3 regions of the Rhizobium sp. A37_96 genome follow, and region 1 is predicted to be linked to each of the others. Evidence: riboswitches for the same ligand, from Rfam matches in the RefSeq annotation. Region 1 holds a riboswitch; each other region holds the start of a gene.

Region 1 (2,264 bases):
TTCGGCGAATCGCGCCATCGAAGGGGACACATTGCGAATGAACGAGAACCGCCTGATCTTCATAGCGACTCCCTGCTTCGGCGGCCTCGTGACCAAGGATTACATGCAATCCATCTTCTCCCTGATGCAGACAGGTGCGCAGGCCGGCATACAGCTGACGCTGGCTCTCCTTGGCAATGACGCCTTGATTACCCGCAGCCGCAACACGCTCGTATCGTCCTTTCTGAACGACACCGCAGCCACCCATATGCTGTTTATCGACGCCGACATCAGCTTCGAACCGGATCAGGTGATGCGATTGCTGGCGGCCGACAAGGATGTCGTCGCGGCGATGTATCCGATCAAGGATTACGATTGGAACACGGCCGCCCGCACTAATTCTCAGGATGGCTCCTCGCTTGCTTCCGCCGCGCTTCATTACGTCGGCACGCCTCTGGTTGGCCAAAGCGCCGAACGGGACGGCGATTTTGTCAGTGCCGTCTATGCCGGAACTGGTATGCTTCTCATCAAGCGTGCGGTCATCGAGGCGATGACCGAGGCCTACTCGGGGCTGCGCTACAATGCCATTCATGCCTATCCGAGCACGAAGCCATCGCCAGGCACACAATACGCGCTGTTTGAATGCATGATCGAGGAGGAGACGGGCCTCTATCTCAGCGAAGATTTCGCCTTCTGCCGTCGCTGGCGTGCACTGGGCGGCAAGATCTGGCTCGATACCGCCAGCAAGCTATCCCACACCGGCCCTCACCGCTTCGTCGGCAATACCGCGCCGCGTTACTGAGGCGGCGTCAAGCCGCGGCTTTACAAAAGCACGCATAGGTTGCCATTTGCATATATGGCAGTCGCGATTCTCCGGGGAATTGCGCTGCTTGCTGCGGGGTTGACAGGAGCGGACGGGAGAGCATAGCCTTCCGTCATTCACCAGGGGGGTCCCGGCAAGGGGCTGAGATACTGCTGGACAATAAGGCTTTGCCTGTTGTGGCGCAGTGACCCGTTGAACCTGATCCAGTTCATACTGGCGTAGGGACGGTGCGAGCGCTCGAAGGCTTCGGATTCCCGCGTGGATTCCATGCCGGCGTCTTTTCATCATTCCGGCTGATTGACTGGGTCTCCAACCGCAACTTGGAGCCTCAAACCATGACCATTGCCGCAAAGAACCTCACCCCGACTGTCACCACCGGCCCGATGCCGGCATCACGGAAGATCTACGCCCCCGGGGACATCCATGCCGATATCCGCGTACCGATGCGCGAGATCAGCGTTCACCCCACATCGGGCGAGCCGCCCGTCATCGTCTATGATTCCTCCGGCCCTTACACCGTCGAAAGCGCGGATATCAGCATCGAGCAGGGCTTGCCGCAGTTGCGCCGAGACTGGGTGCTCGCTCGCGGCGACGTCGAGATCTATGAGGGCCGCCACGTACGCCCCGAGGACAATGGCTTCGTCACCGGCGAGCGGCTGACACCGGACTTTCCGGCCAAGCGTCAGCCGCTGAGGGCCATAGACGGCAAGGCCGTGACCCAGCTCGCCTATGCCCGCGCCGGCATCATCACCCCGGAAATGGAATTCATCGCCATCCGTGAGAACCTCGGCCGCAAGGCGAAGGCCGAGACCATGATCCGCGACGGCGAGAGCTTTGGCGCTCACATCCCCGACCATGTCACCCCGGAATTCGTGCGTCAGGAGGTCGCGGCCGGCCGCGCGATCATCCCGGCCAACATCAATCATCCGGAAAGCGAGCCGATGATCATCGGCCGTAACTTCCTGGTGAAGATCAACGCCAATATCGGCAATTCCGCCGTCACTTCCTCCATGGCCGAGGAGGTCGAGAAGATGGTCTGGGCAGCACGCTGGGGCGCCGATACCGTCATGGATCTATCGACCGGCCGCAACATTCATAACATCCGCGAGTGGATCATCCGCAATTCGCCACTGCCGATCGGCACCGTGCCGCTTTATCAGGCGCTGGAGAAGGTTAGCGGCATCGCCGAGGATCTCACCTGGGAAGTCTACCGCGACACGCTGATCGAGCAGGCCGAACAGGGCGTCGATTATTTCACCATCCATGCCGGCGTCCGGCTGCACTACATCCCGCTGACGGTCAATCGCGTCACCGGCATCGTCTCGCGCGGCGGCTCGATCATGGCCAAGTGGTGTCTCCATCATCATCGCGAGAGCTTCCTCTACGAGCATTTCGAGGAAATCTGCGATATCTGCCGCGCCTATGACGTTTCCTTCTCGCTCGGCGACGGTCTCCGCCCCGG
Region 2 (2,264 bases), on a different contig from region 1:
CGAGGCTGAGCGCCCCGCCGGAAATGGCGCGTCTTCTTTCGGATGCCGTCAGCATGGTCAGGACGTCAGTTGCCGCTGGTGGCGGTCAGCCATTCGTCGATCCAGGCCTTGCGGTTCTTGTCGACGTCGGCGGGGCTCATCAGGAAAGTCTTCGTCGGCACGACGAGCTTGCTGAAGGCATCCGGCAGTGGCTCGGAGGTTGCCGAGACCGGCATCATCCAGTTGCTGGTGGGGATGATGTCCTGGAAGCCGGGAGAGACCATGAACTTCAGGAAATCGCGGGCGAGCTCCTTGTTCGGCGAGGCCTTGATGAGGCCGGCGACCTCGATCTGGATGTAATGTCCTTCCGAGAAGGCGGCGGCCTGGTAGCGGTCGGTCTTGTCCTCGATCATGTGATAGGCCGGCGACGTCGTGTAGGAGAGCACCATCGGCGCTTCGCCCTTGGTGAAAAGGTCGTAGGCTTCCGACCAGCCGGGGGTTACCGTCAGGATACGGCCCTTGAGCTTGGCCCAGGCATCTGCCGCCTTGTCGCCATAGATCGACTTGACCCAGAGCAGCAGGCCGAGTCCCGGTGTCGAGGTGCGCGGATCCTCGATGACGATTTTCTGCGAGGGATCGCCCTCGACGAGATCCTTCATGCTCTTAGGCGGATTCTTGACCGTCTGGCTGTCGTAGATGACGGCGAAATGGCCGTAGTCGTAGGGCACGAAGACGTCGTCCTTGAAATCGCCGGGAACCTTGAGGGCCGACGTGTCGACACCGCTCACATCGAAGAGGCCGGTATCCTTGGCCTCGTCGACAAGATTGGTGTCGAGGCCGAGAACGACGTCGGCCTTGGTGCCCGCACCCTCCAGCTTGAGGCGGGAGAGCAGCGCCACGCCGTCGGTGACGCTGACATAATTGACCGTGCAGCCGCAGGTCTTTTCGAAAGCGGCCTTGACCTTGGCGCCCGGACCCCAATCGGCAGTGAAGCTCTCATAAGTGTAGATGGTCAGGGTCTTGTCGGCCGCTGCAGCAGGCTGCATGGCGAAAAGGGTCGTTCCGGCGGCAAGGGCCAGGCCGGCGAAGAATGACAATAGCGAACGGTCTTGCATGACAGCGCCTCCTTTTTGGTTTCGTCTTGAAGGGGAAAAGGGCGCTATGATTTCGTCACGCGTCTAATCCCTCCGCCGGTGTTAGCCGGATCAGGTTCCGCGGGTTGGCCGGTCAAAGCCTCTCAGCCAGATGTCCGGTAGGACATAAGGCACCCCGTTAGAGCGTCGGCAGATTTAGCCTTGTGATGAAGGGATGACAAGGGAAATGATTCCCTTGTCGATTGCAGGCGGGAGGGCGCTACTCGGCGGCGTGCGCGGCGGCCGGGCTTTCGAATTTCTTCGTTGCGCCGGGAAGCTGCACATTCTTCAGCGTCAGCGCCGTCAGAAGGCCGAGCAGGCAGATGCCCGCGGCCGTCATGAACAGCGGGCTGAAAGCGCTGGCATAGGCGTTGGCGACGGCTTCGCGGGTCGCCTCCGGCAATGCGGCCATCATTTTCGGCGTCAGTTCCTCGATGTCGGAGACGCCGGCTATGGAGACGCCGACATTGCCGAGCTTGGCGGCGATGATGGCGCCATAGATGGAGATGGCGATGGAGGCGCCGCCCATGCGCGACAGCGTGACGGCGCCGGTCGCAGCGCCGACGTCGCGGGCCGAGGCCGCATTCTGCACGCCGATGACCGGAACCTGCTGTGCCAGGCCGATGCCGATGCCGTGCAGGAGCATCAGGCCGCCGATGAAGACGATGGGCGTGCCCGCATGGACGAAGGCGAGCGAGGCAAATGCGATGGTGCTGCAGGCGGCGCTGGCGACGGCGAAGGGCTTGTAGCGCCCTTTTGCCGCGATCAGCCGGCCGGCGGACAGCGAGCCGCAGACGAGGCCTCCGGTCAGCAGAATGAACAGCAGCCCTGCCATCGAAGGCGAGAGGCCCGTCGTCGTCTGCAGGAAGAGCGCGAAATAGTTGACCATGCCGATGGCAACCGCGCCGCTGGTGATCGAGATGACCAGCAGCAGGCCGAATGTCGGATTGCGGAACAGCGTCATCGGCACGATCGGTTCCGGCGCGCGGCGCTCGATGAAGACCCAGGTTACGGCGCAGATCACGCCGAAGGCGATGATGCCGAGGCATTGCGGCGACAGCAGCGATCCGAAGAGCTCGGTGCCGTCGGCGGCAAGCACGATGCTCGTCGTCGTCAAGGCAAGGACGATGGCGCCGGCGTAATCGATCTTCG
Region 3 (2,264 bases), on a different contig from region 1:
GCGCCGGCCGTGAGAACATTTGCCGCGTGCTCCGCCTTGAGGCCGCCGATCGCGACCGTTGGAACCGGGCAGAGCCCGACGATACGGGCAAGACCATCAAGGCCGATCGGCTGCTTGTGGTCGGGCTTGGTCGGCGTGGCAAAAACCGGACCGACCCCGGCATAATCGACGATGCTTGCATCTATGGCGGAAGCGAGCGCCTCGGTTTCCACCGAGAGACCGAGGATCATCTCCGGGCCGATCATGCGACGGGCGTCGGCGGCATTGATATCCTCCTGCCCGATATGCAGGCCATCGGCGCCGATGGCGATGGCAGCCTCGACATTGTCGTTGACGATCAGCCGCGCATTGCTTCCATGCAGGATCTGCTTGAGGGCACGACCCGTTTCGATCATCGCTGCGGTCGGAGCATGCTTGTCGCGCAGCTGTACGATCGTGGCGCCGCCAGCGATAGCGGCACGCGTCGTCTCCACCATGCCGAGATCGGCGCATAGTATGGGATCGAGCACAAGATAGAGCGAGAGATCGAAGTCTTTCATGCTGCCGATATCCTTGCTTCGCGATCCAGCGTTTCCTGGTCGAGGTTCGCCAGCGCATCGAGGAAGCGCCAGGAAAAGGAGCCAGGACCATTCGCGCTCGTTCCTGCCTGCTCTCCGGCGACGGCGAAGACGGCGAGTGCCGCCACGGTCGCATCCAATGCCGCGTCCGGCGCCGTCGCGGCAAAGGCGCCGACAAGGCAGGTGAGGGAGCAACCGAGCGCGGTGACCTGCGGCATGAACGGCGAACCACCGGCAATGCGCCGTGCCTTCTGCCCGTCGGTCACGAAATCGGTGATCCCGGTGACAGCGACGACGCAACCGTGCCTTTCGGCCAGCTGCCGGGCGGACTCTTCCGCCTGCTCGACCGGGTCCCGGCTGTCCACGCCCTGGCCGCGGCTGGCGCCGCCGGCAAGGGCGATGATCTCCGACGCGTTGCCGCGAATGATCGTCGGCCGCAGCTCGAGCAATCGGGCGACGGCATTGCGGCGAAACGCAGTGGCATAGTGAGCGACCGGATCGAGGACCCATGGCTTGCCTGCCGCATTGGCCGACTGCGCGGCCTTCAGCATGCCGGCAAGCCAGCCGGTCGAGAGCGTGCCGATATTGATCGTCAGCGCGCCGGAGATCGCGGCAAATTCGCCCGCTTCCTCTTCGGCATGCACCATCGCCGGCGACGCGCCGGCCGCAAGCATTACATTGGCTGCGACATTCATCGCGACAAAATTGGTAATGCACTGCACCAGCGGCGGGTTGGCGCGCATGGTGTCAAGCAGCCTGCCTGTTTTGATTTGGTCTTGCATATCGCCCTTTCAGGCGGGGCGAGACGCTAAGGGACGACGAGCTATGCTTCCCGAGGTCCCGAGCGACTTCCTCCGCCAGCATGATCTGGTTCAGGTTCAAAGGGTACTTCTCAGCCCGCCGGATAGCGGACGCCCCTGTCTCTCATCTCATCCCTTGTCGCAGACAAAGACGGCGCTGTCATCAGAAAATCGCAAATGCCACGACGCTGGAGAGGTGCTGCTTGCTTTTCGGGCGACCCATGCAACAAGCGCATGGGTGCAGTGATACCTTAGCTCTGCAAAAGGCGAAGGGCTTCAGCTATATATTACTCATCGAAGCGAACGGAGCGCCAAGGACGGCAGCTCAGCTTCGAAAGCCCAAGGAAAGGGGATCATCATGAACGTAGCACGCTCTTTCAACAACTGGCGCAAGTATCGTCAGACGGTCGCCGAACTGGGCCGTATGTCCACGCGCGAACTGCACGATCTGGGTATCGATCGCGGCGAAATCCGCAACGTTGCCCGCGCAGCAATCGCTCGCTAACGGCCGCAACGGCTCCTTATAAAGCTGCTTTATGCCAGCGCCTGTTCTTCCGAGCAGGCGCTTTTGCTTTGTCCGGACCTAGCGCTTCAGTGGCCCTGTTCGCGTTGCGAAAGATAGGTGAAGCCTGCCGCTTTTCGCATAACGCATAACTGCCCTGCAAATAAATGCCTATCCAGTGAGCAAAAATCGGGTATGTTATGTCTATCGAAGCGATGCACCTCCTCCCGCATCTCTTCGCTTTGCAGCTGCCCTTCTCCTCCTCCCAGGGGCGCTGCTGGAACAGCGGAACTCCTCCTCCCATCTGCTGTTCGGTTCTTGTAGAAAGCCTGCCGCACCTCCTCCCGCGGCAGGCTTTTTCGTTTCAGGCGATATCGAGCGGATTTCCGGTGGCTCGACTCGCTC

The links. Region 1 has a riboswitch for thiamine pyrophosphate ahead of thiC (phosphomethylpyrimidine synthase ThiC). Riboswitches for the same ligand answer to the same signal wherever they lie in the genome.
Region 2: another riboswitch for thiamine pyrophosphate. It lies ahead of thiB (thiamine ABC transporter substrate binding subunit); the one in region 1 lies ahead of thiC (phosphomethylpyrimidine synthase ThiC).
Region 3: another riboswitch for thiamine pyrophosphate. It lies ahead of thiM (hydroxyethylthiazole kinase); the one in region 1 lies ahead of thiC (phosphomethylpyrimidine synthase ThiC).

What each region holds. Positions count from the first base shown of each region.
Region 1 covers NZ_JBNWDS010000008.1:80,979-83,242, forward strand. Annotated here, with positions in the region: gene ACQZ6J_RS20430 (hypothetical protein) at 38-781, shown strand; TPP riboswitch at 914-1,045, shown strand; gene thiC (phosphomethylpyrimidine synthase ThiC) at 1,138-2,264, shown strand, end outside.
Region 2 covers NZ_JBNWDS010000004.1:381,767-384,030, reverse strand. Annotated here, with positions in the region: gene thiP (thiamine/thiamine pyrophosphate ABC transporter permease ThiP) at 1-55, opposite strand, end outside; gene thiB (thiamine ABC transporter substrate binding subunit) at 66-1,094, opposite strand; TPP riboswitch at 1,145-1,261, opposite strand; gene ACQZ6J_RS15540 (MDR family MFS transporter) at 1,333-2,264, opposite strand, start outside.
Region 3 covers NZ_JBNWDS010000003.1:253,428-255,691, forward strand. Annotated here, with positions in the region: gene thiE (thiamine phosphate synthase) at 1-539, opposite strand, end outside; gene thiM (hydroxyethylthiazole kinase) at 536-1,339, opposite strand; TPP riboswitch at 1,390-1,486, opposite strand; gene ACQZ6J_RS12930 (DUF1127 domain-containing protein) at 1,716-1,862, shown strand.